Deinococcus aerius: one gene and its partner. The protein of the gene in region 1 interacts with the protein of each later gene in a pairwise test. Links are inferred from orthologs where the notes say so. Each region holds a gene or a part of one and is shown on either strand. Other genes may lie near its edges.

Evidence for each region.
Region 2: the proteins of DAERI_RS15115 (region 1) and def interact in binary tests that used the Escherichia coli proteins (3 or more experiments, as listed by UniProt). The link is inferred for Deinococcus aerius from one-to-one orthologs.

Annotation. Positions count from the first base shown.
Region 1 is NZ_BFAG01000011.1:105,671-111,639, forward strand. The notes cover bases 909-3,796. They hold DAERI_RS15115 (aspartate-semialdehyde dehydrogenase), read right to left. Parts: upstream 2,919-3,796; coding sequence 1,899-2,918; downstream 909-1,898. Other genes in these bases: DAERI_RS15105 (aminoglycoside adenylyltransferase domain-containing protein), read left to right, coding at 909-1,171; DAERI_RS15110 (rhomboid family intramembrane serine protease), read right to left, coding at 1,186-1,770; DAERI_RS15120 (hypothetical protein), read right to left, coding at 3,088-3,303. Also shown: DAERI_RS15100 (VOC family protein), read left to right, coding at 1-401; more of DAERI_RS15105, read left to right, coding at 407-908; glycerol-3-phosphate 1-O-acyltransferase PlsY, read right to left, coding at 3,810-4,403; DAERI_RS15130 (sensor domain-containing diguanylate cyclase), read left to right, coding at 4,511-5,969.
Region 2 is NZ_BFAG01000016.1:35,668-41,598, forward strand. What follows is about bases 1,207-4,056. They hold def (peptide deformylase), read right to left. Parts: upstream 3,032-4,056; coding sequence 2,381-3,031; downstream 1,207-2,380. Other genes in these bases: DAERI_RS18695 (hypothetical protein), read right to left, coding at 1,207-1,420; fmt (methionyl-tRNA formyltransferase), read right to left, coding at 1,437-2,384; DAERI_RS18710 (tetratricopeptide repeat protein), read left to right, coding at 3,175-4,056. In the rest of the region: DAERI_RS18690 (Type 1 glutamine amidotransferase-like domain-containing protein), read right to left, coding at 1-469; more of DAERI_RS18695, read right to left, coding at 806-1,206; more of DAERI_RS18710, read left to right, coding at 4,057-4,332; DAERI_RS18715 (hypothetical protein), read left to right, coding at 4,425-4,967; DAERI_RS18720 (alpha/beta hydrolase family protein), read right to left, coding at 5,023-5,931. UniProt on the Escherichia coli protein: Removes the formyl group from the N-terminal Met of newly synthesized proteins. Requires at least a dipeptide for an efficient rate of reaction. N-terminal L-methionine is a prerequisite for activity but the enzyme has broad specificity at other positions.

The DNA of each region.
Region 1 (5,969 bases):
ACACGCCCGAAATGCGCGAGCGGCTGGAGGACGGCCCGCTGCTGATCCACTGGGTCGCGCGGGTGCCTGACCTGGACGGCTTGGACCTCGCCCCCTTCGGCGAGCCGCTCGACCTCGCCCGCGGCGAGAACCGCTGGACGCTCACCGTGCCGGGGGACGGCTCCCTACCCGGGGGCGGCGTGCGCCCCAGCCTGATCCGCTGGCACACCCCATCCCCGCCCACGCGCCTCCCCGACGCGGGCGTGCGCCTCCTGACCCTGCGCCTGGGGACTCCCGACCCCGACGGTTTGCGGAACGTCCTGAACACGCTCAACCTCGTGGGCGAGGTGGAGGTTTACGAGGCGCCGCAGCCCGAACTCGTGGCGATGCTGGAGACGCCGGAGGGCCCAGTGACCCTGTGAGGGAAGTGGCGCCCCCGTTCATCCCCGAGGTCCGCGCGATGCTCGACGCGTTGCTGCCGGGAGTTCAAGCCGCGCTGGGTCCTGGCCTCGTGGGCCTGTACCTGCGCGGCTCACTCGCCCTGGGCGACTTCGACCCGGTCACGAGCGACATCGACTTCCTCGCCGTGACCGAACGGCCCGTCACGGGGGAGCAGTTCGCCGCCCTGGCCAAGTTGCACGAGAGGCTGGCGACCCTTCCGAACCCCTACGCGCACCACCTGGAGGGTTCTTACATCGACCGCGCGGCCCTGCGCCGCTTCGGCCCGGATGAGCGGCGGCACCCGTCCATGGGGCCGGATTGGTCGTTCGACTGGGGCGACCACGGCGCGGACTGGGTGCTGGAACGCTGGATCGTCCGCGAGCGGGGGGTGACCCTCCTGGGGCCGGACCCGAAGACGCTGATCGAGCCCATCACGCCGTCCGAACTCAGGACCGCCGTGCGGGAGCAACTGCGCTGGTGGGCGGCATTGCCGGATAGGCCTAACTGGCTCCGGCGCCGCAGCTATCAGGCCTTCGCCGTCGAGACGATGTGCCGCGCGCACCTCACCCTGCGGACGGGCGAGTTGCCGAGCAAGCCGCAGGCCGTCGCCTGGGCGCTGGGGGCCTTGCCGGAGGAATGGCGCCCGCTCATCGAACGTTCGAGGCTCTGGCGCGAGGACGAAACGCCGGACCCGGACACGTTGCCGGAGGTGATGCGCTTCGTCCGCTGGGCGGCAGAAACGGCTTCCTGACGGCCCTGGCCTCTTCAGGACCTGGAACGGGGCGAGTACGCGCTGGCCTGGTCCTCCCGCCCGGGCCGCCTGCCGTGCAGCAGCGCCGCCGCGATCAGCCCCGCCACGAAGCCGAAGAGGTGCGCTTCCCAGGAGATCAGGGGGTTGGTCGGCAACACACCCCACAGCGCCCCGCCGTACAGGAACAGCGCGACCACGGCGACGCCGATGGCGGCGGGTGTCCGCTCCCACCAGCCCACCCCCAGCAGGAAGGCGAGGTAGCCGAACACGAGTTCCGAGGCGCCCAGGTGCAGGCTGCCCCCGCGGCCCAACAGCCACACGAGCAGCCCGCCGACCACGACGATCACCAGCGTCGCCACGAGGAAGCGGGCTGCCCCGCGCAGCGCGCTCATAAAGGCGAGCACGGCGAGGGGCACCGTGTTGGCGATGAGGTGCCCGAAGCTCCCGTGGAGGAAGGGCGCAGTCAGGATGTGGGAGAGGCTGCCCGGGTCGCGCGGCACGATCCCGTACCCGTCGAGCGTCCCCCCGAAGACGAACTGGTCGAGAACTTCCTGTCCCCAGACGAGACCGACGAGGAGCAGCGTGAGCCGTGCGGCCACGCCTGTGGGGGAACGCCTGCGAGGGGGCTGGGGAGGAAGGGTGGGCCGCCGTCTCACTCCCCCAGTCTGACCCAAAAGGGGAGGGGCCACCGGGAGCGTTCCCCCAGTGGCCCCAGTCCCCGAGTTCCTTACCCCGCGACCCGGCCCTTCAGCGCGCCCTGCTCCTGCAAGTATTCGGCGATCTGCACCGCGTTCAGCGCCGCCCCCTTCAGAAGCTGGTCGCCCGCCACGAACAGGTCCAGCCCGCCCTCGAACACCAGCGAGGAGCGGATGCGCCCCACCTCCACGTCGTACTTGCCGCTGGCGGTGAGGGGCATGGGGTAGAGCTTGGCCCCGGGATCGTCGCGCACCTCGACGCCCGCCGCGCGGCCCAGCAACTTGCGGGCCTGCTCGGGCGTGGCGGGGCGCTCCAGCTCCAGCGTAATCGCCTCGCTGTGAGTCCGCAGGGTGGGGATGCGCACGGCGGTGCAACTGATCTTCAGCGAGTCGTCGCCCAGAATCTTGCGCGTCTCCCAGACGACCTTCATCTCCTCCTTGGTGTAGCCGTTCTCCTGGAAGGCGTCGATGTGCGGGATCACGTTGAAGGGGATGGGGTGGGCGAAGACCTCCGCCCCCGCCTCACCGCCGCCGAGGACCACGCGCGTCTGGTCGAGCAGCTCCTTGATGCCCTTCTGCCCGGCGCCGCTCGTGGCCTGGTAGGTCGAGACGATCATGCGCCTCACGCCGAACTCGCGGTGCAGGGGCGCGACCGCGACGACCGCAACCGCCGTGGTGCAGTTCGGGTTGGCGATGATCCCCTTGTGCCGCAGCGCCGCCTCGCCGTTGACCTCGGGGACGACCAGGGGCACGTCCGGCTCGTAGCGGAAGGCGCTGGAGTTGTCGATCACGACCGCGCCGCCCGCCACCCACGCCGGGGCTTTCTCCTTGCTGATCGACCCGCCCGCGGACGCCAGGATCAGGTCGGCGTTGATGGCCCCCTCGGGCGTGGCCTGCACCGTCAGCTCCTGGCCGCCAAAGGGCAGCTTGACCCCCGCCGAGCGCGGGCTGGCGTAGAGCTGCAACTCGCCAAATTTCAGCGTGCTGCTCTCCAGCACCCGCAAGAGTTCGTGCCCGACGGCCCCCGTGGCTCCCACAATCGCTACGCGCATTTCCACGCCTCCTTCAAGAACTGTGTATGCCGAAAAAAGGCCGCCGCGCAGGAGTTGCGGGCGGCTCAGACGCGAAGCCGCCCTACGGGGTGGTCGTCAGGGGGCGGCGCATGGGGGCAAGGTACCCGCCGGGGGCCGGGGGGTCAAGGGGCCAGGCTAGGGGAGGGCCTCACCGTTTCTTGCGGAGGAAGGTCAGCCAGCCCGCCCGCTCGGCCCGCCCGGCGGGGGCGATGTCGCTCATCTTGATCTCGGCCTCGGGGTGGGGGGCCATCTCCCAGTTCCCGGAGACGAGGATCATGCCGCCGTAGCGCCCCGCCGCGTACAGGGCGTGGGCATGTTCCTGCTCCTCGGTGAGGGCGCGGGGGTCGGCCAGGGCTTCGAGCATCGCCTGAAGGCTGTCGTCCTCACAGGTCCAGCACCCCCTCGAAAAGGTGGCTTCTTGACCGTAAATGCGAATCCTGACCGGCATGGACGCTCCCGGGCCGAACGGGCTGATCACCGTCCGGGCTTGTCAGTTGTCTTGACCCGCCCAGCATAGCGCACGGTGGAAGGGGGCTGGTGATCCGTGTCCTCCACCCCCAGCAGGCGCAAGGTCGGATTTTGGCCGGTCTGGCTGCGTTCGATCCCTCAGTCCGCCTCGCCGACAGCTCCCCTGGGAACGCTTGAGGCGACATGAGGAGTTGGGCGGGGCGGCCTTCCCGGCGGCTGGCACGAGGGCGAGCTATGCTCGCCACCCCCTCCCCCGCAAGCGGGGAGAAAGAGTCCTCATCCCACACGGTGTTTTCCGTATTGCACATCAGGCGTTAGGAGGGGAGCCAGGTCCGTCCTTGACCCTCCGGGGGCCCGAGCCTGTTGCCTCCCCCCAGCTCGCAACTTCGCGCTCGCCCCGCCTCACCCCTTCTGGCCCAGCCGCCGCTCGTTTCCGGCCTGAAGGCGGGTGATGTTGTCGCGGTGCTGCCAGGTCAGGAGCGCGGCGAGAAAGGCGACCGTCAGGATCAGCCAGCCCGGGCGGGCGAGGGCCGCGGCCAGCGTCACGGCGGTCAGCGCCCCCAGGATGCTGCCCGCGCTCACGAAGCGGGTGAGCCAGATGCAGGCCGTCCCGACCACGAAGGCGCCGCCGCCCACCACCGGGTCCACGGCGGCCATCGTGCCGAAGCTGGTCGCCACGCCCTTGCCGCCGCGCCAGCCCAGGAAGGGGCTGAAGTTGTGGCCCAGCACGGCGGCCACGCCGCACAGGGCGCAGAGGGCGGGGTCCAGGCCCAGCGCCCTTCCCAGCCACACGGCGAGCGCCCCCTTGAGCATGTCGAACAGCGCCACGACGAGGGCGGGGCCGCTCCCCAGGGCGCGCAGCACGTTGGTGGCGCCGCTGTTGCCGCTGCCCACCTTGCGGATATCCACCCCGCGCCCCCGCGCCACCCAGGCGGCGGCGGGGATCGAGCCGATCAGGTAGGCGGCGAGCACGGCGAGGGCGGCGAGCAGGATCACGGCCCTGATTGTAGGGGCTGCGGGGCCGCCCCCGACCCGCCCACCTCATGAACTTCCCGTCAGCCGTTGTCACGTCCCGGTAAGAAGAGCGCCGTTAGGGTGGGGACGTGTCCGCCCCCCGGCCCACCCACGAGCCCGCCCGCCCGGCCGCCCTGGCCCGGGCCGGGGTTCTGGACGCGGCGCCGGAGGAAACTTTTGACCGCATCACGCGCCTGGCCGTGCGCGCGCTGAACGTGCCCTACGCGGTGCTCACGCTGATGGACGCGGAGGGGGGATTCACCAAGTCCTGCCACGGCCCGGGGCTCGCCGGAATGGGCCTGCCCCGCGAGGAGCGGCCCCGCGGCTGGCCCACCCTCCCGGACGGTCCGCTGCACATCGGGGACCTGGCCGCCGACCCACGCTTTCAACGCCACCCGCTCTTCGGCCTGGGGTCGCGCCTGGGCGTGCGGATGTACGCGGGCGTGCCCCTGGTGACCCCGGGGGGCGAGCGGCTGGGCACGCTGTGCGTCCTCGATACCCGGGCGCGGACGCTGGGCGCCCACGAGCAGGACCTCCTGCACAGCCTCGCCGCGCTCGCAACGGATGAGCTGGAGCGGCGGGCCTTGCGGCTGGACCTCGCCCGCGCCCAGGAGCAGGAGGCGCTCTTGCAGGACCTCGCCCGGCTGATCGAGGGTCCCCTGATGCCCGAGGAGACGGCCCGCAGGGCCCTGGGACGGCTGCACTCGGGCCTGCCCCTGGACGGGTCGGGCCTGCTGCGCCGCACCCGGGAGGGCGTGGAGGTCAGGGCCGGGGGAGGAGGGCACGGGGAGGTGCTTCGCGCCCTCGGCCCGGGGGGCGCCGGGTGGGCTGCCCACGAGGGGGAGGAACCCCTCTTCCTCGTGGGCGCCCGGGGGGTCGCGCAGGCCTTTCCCGAGCTGGCGGAGGCGGGGCTGGGGGCGCTGGCCTGGCTGCCCCTGCCGGGTGGGGAGGACGCGGCCCACGCCCTGGCCTTCCTCCGGGTGGGTGAATCCCCCTGGACTCCCGAGGAGCGCCGGGCGCTAGAGGCGGGCGCCCGCGCCGTGGCCGTGGCCCTGGAGCGGGCCGAACATGACCGGCGGCTGGAGCGGGCCGTCCTGACCGACCCCCTGACCGGGTTGGGTAACCGCCACGCCTTTGACCGCGCGCTGGAGGAGGCCGACGGCCTGCGCGCGCGGGGCGGGGTGGGCTACGTGCTCGCGCTGGTGGACCTCGACGGGATGCGGCGGGTGAACGACGAGTACGGCCGCGCCCGCGGCGACGAGCTGCTGCGCGAGTTCGCCCGGCAGCTCCAGCACCCCGACGTGGCCGCCTACCGCCTGGGCGGCGACGAGTACGCCCTGCTCCACCTGAACCCCGGCCTGCCCGAGGCCGCCGCGCAGGCGCTCGTGAACCGGGTGGCGGGGGCGGTGCGCTTTACCCGCAGCCTGGCCTTCCCGGTGGGCGCGTCCGTGGGGGTCGCCACCGTGCCCGACGACGCCCCGGGGGCAACCGGGGCCCTGCGCGCCGCCCTGCGCCGGATGCACGCCCAGAAGCGCGCCCGCCGGGGGG
Region 2 (5,931 bases), on another replicon or contig:
GGGTCCGGTCGCCGGGCGCGGACGGCCATTCGACGAAGTCCTGCCCGATCCGGGGCGTCATGACCATGCTCCCCGCACTCAGCCCCACCCAGACGCTCTCAGGCAGCGACGGCAGGAGTTCCGCCAGCCCGGACTCCCGCATCCAGTGGCACAGGAACGTCGCGTCCCCACCGTCCACCAGCAGCGCGTCGGCCTCCTGCACCCACCGCACCCACCGGTCCCGGCTGATGCTCGGCAGCGCGGTGAGTTCAAGGACGCCCACGGACTTCCATCCCAGGCCGCACATGGTTGCCGGGGTCTGGTCGGTGATGAAGCGCCGCACCGAGGCTGGCCCGCACCACGGGTGGCCCCACTGCGCCGTCGGGATACACAGGGCGCTGGACTCGGCGATGGGTTTCCCCAGCAGACTGACCAGCGCGTCATGGATACTCGCGTTGGTGACGCCACCCGAGGTGAGCAGAAGTTTCACGGTTCTTCCCCTTGCTGATGAGGTGGGGACCGAAAGACGCCCCTCTTCACGCTCGTCCACACTGGGACAAGGTGGGCTTCAAACATAATCATTGCCCCTTCTTATCCTTATAACAGAGGAACAGCAAACCGGGCCAGAGCCCAGCGCACAGGCCTTGACGGCGCCGAGAACTGGAAGGGCACAGAGGCGCACCTGGCCGTGGACACTCCAGTCCAGAGGCTCGCGGCGCTGATCACGCCTGCGAACGAACAGGATTGGGGACAGGTCCAAGACCTGTGCCGGAGGATGCGGGAGGCCACGGGGCCGCGGTCGGGGTGGACAAGGCCTGCCCGCCCCTCATCCCCGCTCCCGTTCCCGCAGCACGAGTTGCACCAGCCCTAGAGTGACGAGTTCGGCCTCCTCCGGTTGGACGGGGCGCAACTCCTCGACCACGAAGCGGCGCGAGAAGACGCTGCGGCGTTTGCGGACGCGGAAGGCGGGCTGGCCTGCGGCGTCCGTCACGGTGTAGGTCGGGTTCACGAGGTAGTCGAAGCCCGCGGCGATCAGGTCACCGATAAAGGGGACGGCGCCGATCACGCCCTCGATCACGCCCAGCCAGGGGTGGTCGTCGCGGATCGTGAATTCGGGGCGGCCATCCGGCCCGAGCAGTTCGTAGCTCGCCCCCCAGAGGGTCCGCAGACCCTGGGCCTGGAGGGCGCCGACCTCCGAGCCGTCCGCGCGGCGGATCAGGCGCCGGGCCCGCCAGTCGAGCGCCCCCGCCATCAGCCCCTGAGCCCGGATGCTGTGGGTCTGCACCCGCCGCGCCTCGTCGGCGTACACGCGCACCTCGTCGCGGATGCTGAGGAGCTTCTCCTTGACGACGGCGACGAGCTGGCCCTGCGCGTCGGTCACGCGCAGTTCGGTTCGGAGGCTGAGCCGGAATTCCAGCGTCAGGGGAAAGGTGGGATTCACGCTCCCGGGTACGGACTCAGGCGGGGGCCGGTTCCCAGAGGTCGAAACGGGTGCCCGGGGTAACGCCCGCCCCCTGTGCCCAGACCTGCGCGGGCTGCGGCTTGCGGGCCTCCGGCTGCACAGTCTCCACCCGCACGGCACCCTCCCCGCAGGCGACAGCCAGACCCCCCGGGTCCACCCGCAGCACCTCGCCGGGCCGGCCCTGGCCGTCCGTCACGCCCAGGCCGAGAAGCTTGAGCCGCGCGCCGTTCAGAAAAGCCGTGGTCTGCGGCCAGGCAGCCACCCCCCGGTAACGGTTCACGACCGCCCGCGCCGTGTCCCCCCAGCGCACGAAGCCGTCCTCCTTCACGAGCATGGGGGCGTGGGTCGCCCTGGACTCGTCCTGCGGCATCGGCGTCAGGCCAGGCAGCCGCGACAGGGCCTCCACGATCAGCCGCGCGGCCTGGGCGCTCAGGGCGCCCGCGAGTTCGATGCTCGTCCACTCGGGGGCGATGGGCAACTCCTGTTGCAGCAGGATCGGCCCGGTGTCCATGCCCACGTCCGTCTGCATGATCGTCGTGCCCGTGACCGTCTCGCCCCGGATCAGTGCCCACTGGATCGGCGCCGCGCCCCGGTACGCGGGGAGGAGGCTGGTGTGCGTGTTCAAGAAGCCGTGGGGCGGAACGGCGAGCAGGGAGGCGGGCAGGATTTTGCCGTAGGCGCAGGTGACGGCCACGTCCGCCCCACTCTCGCGCAGCCTCGCCCCGAAGGCCGCGTTGCCCCGCAGTTTCGTGGGCTGGGCGAGGGGCAATCTCAGTTCAGCGGCGCGGGCGGCGACGGGTGGCGGCGTGAGCTTGAGTCCCCGCCCCACCGGCTTGTCGGGCTGCGCGACGACGAGGACGACCGCGAACCGCTCGCGGATCGCCTCCAGCACGGGCAGCGCGAAGGCGGGCGAGCCGAAAAAGGCGACGCGGGGGGCGCTCAACCCTGGCGCTCCTGCCGCGCCTTTTCCCTCAGCGCGAGGTCCTGCAGGAACTGCTTGGCCTGGCGCTGCATGGCGGCGAGTTCCTTGCGGTGGTCCTCGGTGACCTGGGGGGGCAGGCGGTCGAGGAAGAACACGCCGTCGAGGTGATCGACCTCGTGCTGGAAAACGCGGGCGAGGTAGTCGTCAGCCTCCAGCGTGCGCTCCTGGCCGTCAAGGTCGGTGTAGCGCACCTGCACGGCGCGGGCGCGCGACACGCCCTCCTCGTAGATACCGGGAATGCTGAGGCAGCCCTCCTGGTAGGACCGGTCCTTTTTCTTGTCGATCACGGTGAGGACTGGATTGAGCATCACGAACTCGCGCAGCACGCGGGACTTCAGGGGCTCGTCCTGGCCCTCCTGCTCCTCCTCGTCGTCCTCGTACTCGACGGCCACGAACATCCGCACGGGGAGGCCCACCTGCGGGGCCGCGAGACCGACGCCGCGCGCCTCGAACATCGTCTCCAGCATGGTGTTCGCCACCTCGCGCACCGTCTGGGGATCAAAGCCGGGGACGGTGAGGAGGTCGGTGGGCTGTACGGCCCGCGCCTTGCGGCGCAGCACGGGGTCGCCGTACAGGCGGATGGGGTAAACGCGGGGGGCCTCGGCCATATTTCCCCGTTTTATCAGAGGCCCAGCGCAGGACAGGGGCACGGGCGCACCTTCGGATGCCCGGGAAGGTCGCCCCCGCACCTGGAATCCGCCTGAGCCCTTCTCTCACGGCCTCCCCACCCTGCCCGCCTAAGGTCGAAAGCATGTCCATCCGGTCCGCCCTGCTCCTGACCGCCGCGCTGCTGGCAGGCCCCGCCGCCGCGCAGACGACCCCCACGACCGGGGCACCCGCCCAGGGTGCCGAGCCCCAACTGACCGCCGAGCAGGCCGCCGCCCAGGCCCGCGACCTCGCCGAGCAGGCCCGGCGCACCTACCCTCAGGGCAGCGCGAGCATCGACCAGACGCTGTGGAAGCAGGCCGCCGCCGCCGCGGAACAGGCCGTGACGCTGGCCCCCGACAACGCCGAATACCTGAAGCTCCGCGCCCAGATCTACACCGAGGTGGGCTTCTGGCGGCAGGCGGAACTCGCGTGGAACGCCTACTTCCGGGCGGCACCCGCCCAGCCCGGCAGCGCCGAGGCCCGCCAGGCGGCCAGCGCCCAGTACAACCTGGGCTACGCGGCGTACACCCGCAACCAGCCCGACCAGGCCGCGCGCTTCTTCGCCACCTGCCTCGACCTGGACGCCCAGAACGTGGATTGCGCGACCTGGGCCGCGCGCACGGCGCTGGAGGCCGGGAACTACGCGCAGGCGCAAACCCTCTACGCCCGTGCCCTGCAATTGAAGCCCGGGGACAAGACGCTCACGTACTTCCAGGGTGTGGCGCAGCGGGCCAGCCAGTACGGCCCCGCCGCCACCCGCGCCTTCAGCCGCGCGTACGCCGACCTCGACGCGGGCCGCAAGCCGCAGGCCCTCGCCGGATTCCAGGAGGCCGCCCGCACCGCCCCCAACTTCGCCGAGGCGTGGCGGGAGGCGGGCCGCCTGGCGTTGGAACTCGGCAACGCCCAGGCGGCCCGCGCCGCCTACGAGGGAGCCGTCGCCCTGCCCGGCGCCACCGGGGGCGACCGCTTCAACCTCGCGCTGGCGCGGGAGGGCGAGCAGTACGGGCTGGGCGCCGTGCAGGCGTTCCGCGCCGCCTATGCGAGGTACGCGGCGGGCGACAAGGCCGGGGCCGAGGCGGGCTTCCTCGACGCCACCCGCCAGAACCCGCAGTACGCCAAGGCCTGGGCCTGGCTGGGCCGCGTCCGCTACGAGGCGAAGAACTACACCGGGGCTGCGGAAGCCTACAGTCAGGCCGTCCGGCTTGACCCGGGCGACAAGAGCAGCGCCTACTTCCTGCGGCTGGCCCAGCAGGGAAAATAAGGGGGGCTGAAGGCGGGGCGTGGCTACCGGGCCGTGCCCCCCTCCTCATGCGCCTTCACCCGTTCGTCAGCCTCGGCGCTTAGGCTGAGCCCATGCGCCGTGCCGCTCTCCTTCTGCCCCTGACCCTGATCCTCGCCGCGTGCGGGTCGCGGGGGGTCCAGGCTCCTGATACCTACGACCTCAGCGGCACCATCGGCGGGGACTGGGGGCAGAACCCCAGGCTGCGGCTGGCCCTGGTGGGCACGGGGCTGCCCGGCGTGGTCACGAACGACAGCGCCCGGGGCCAGAACATCGTGAGCACCGGGGTGAACACCTGGCAGTTCGGCTTCGACCTGCCGGGGATTCCCGCCGTCGCGGGCGTGTATCAGGTCGTGGTCTTCGACGACGCGAACAACGACGCCACCTTCAACGTGGGCGAGCGGTTCGCCCGCAACAAGCAGTGGCTGATCTACAGCGCCCTGGGCGGCAATATCGGCCCCGTGAACGTCCCCGCCTTCCTTCCCGGCGGCGGCGAGGAACTGCTGCCCGCCATGCACGTCGAGCAGGGCTGGAACCTCTACAACCGGAACTTCCCCCTGAGTGACACGAACCCCAGCCCAGCCGGGAAGGTGACCGGGTACGACCTGAGCCGCTGAGACAAGAGCCCCCCGAACGTTGCCGTCAGGTCAGGGTGACGTTCTTTTTTTGTCTCTACAGGTTCGCTTTGAAGAACGCCACGCTGCGGGCGAGCGCCGTGGACAGGTTCCGGCTGAGGTTGTGGTTGTCGCCGGGGTAGACGTAACTCTGGACGGACTTTCCGGCCTGCCGCATCTGGGCCACCAGCGAGGTGTGGAAGCTCACGGGCACGTCCTCGTCCGCCGTGCCGATGTGGAGCTGAAGGGGGCCGCCGAGGCTCCGCAGGTAGGCGTTCGCGCTGAGCTTGTTCCAGAAGTCCGGGTTTTCCTCCGGGGTGCCGTACTTCTCGACCGCCTTTTTCCGCAGTTCCAGCACGCGGCGGGGGATGGACGGCGGCACCGGGCTGTTCCAGTCGTTCATCATCTGGCTGTAGTCGCCGACCACCCCGGCCCAGATCACGCCCGCCTTGATGGAGGGGTCGATGACCATCGCCCGCAGGGTCAGGAAGCCGCCCATTGAGTGCCCCCACATGCCGATGCGGGCGGCGTTCACCCGGGGGTCTTTCTTCAGGCTGGCGAGCGCGTTCATCACGTCCGTCGTGTAGCCGGGGGCGTAGTAGGCGCCGAGCGCTTCCCCCTGGCTGCTCCCGTGGCCCCGGTAGTCACTCTTGAGCGTCACGAAGCCCGCGCGGGCGAAGGCGTCCTGGTAGGCGACGTACTTCTCCGTCGTCCGGTAGACGTTGGGCGGGATGTAGCCGTGGTTGAAGACGATGGCGGGCCAGCCGCCCTTCGGCGGCGTGCCGTTCGGAACGGTCAGGAGCGCGTTGATTCGCAGGCCGTCCGACAGGTAGCTCACCACGTAGCGGCGGTAGTTGCTGCCCGCGCGCAGGGTCTGCCGCACGGTCAGGGCGCTGCCGGGGTAGGGCTTCTCGCGGGCGGCGGGGATGCTCATCTGGGCGGCGTCCACCTTGGCAAGGGCGGCGGC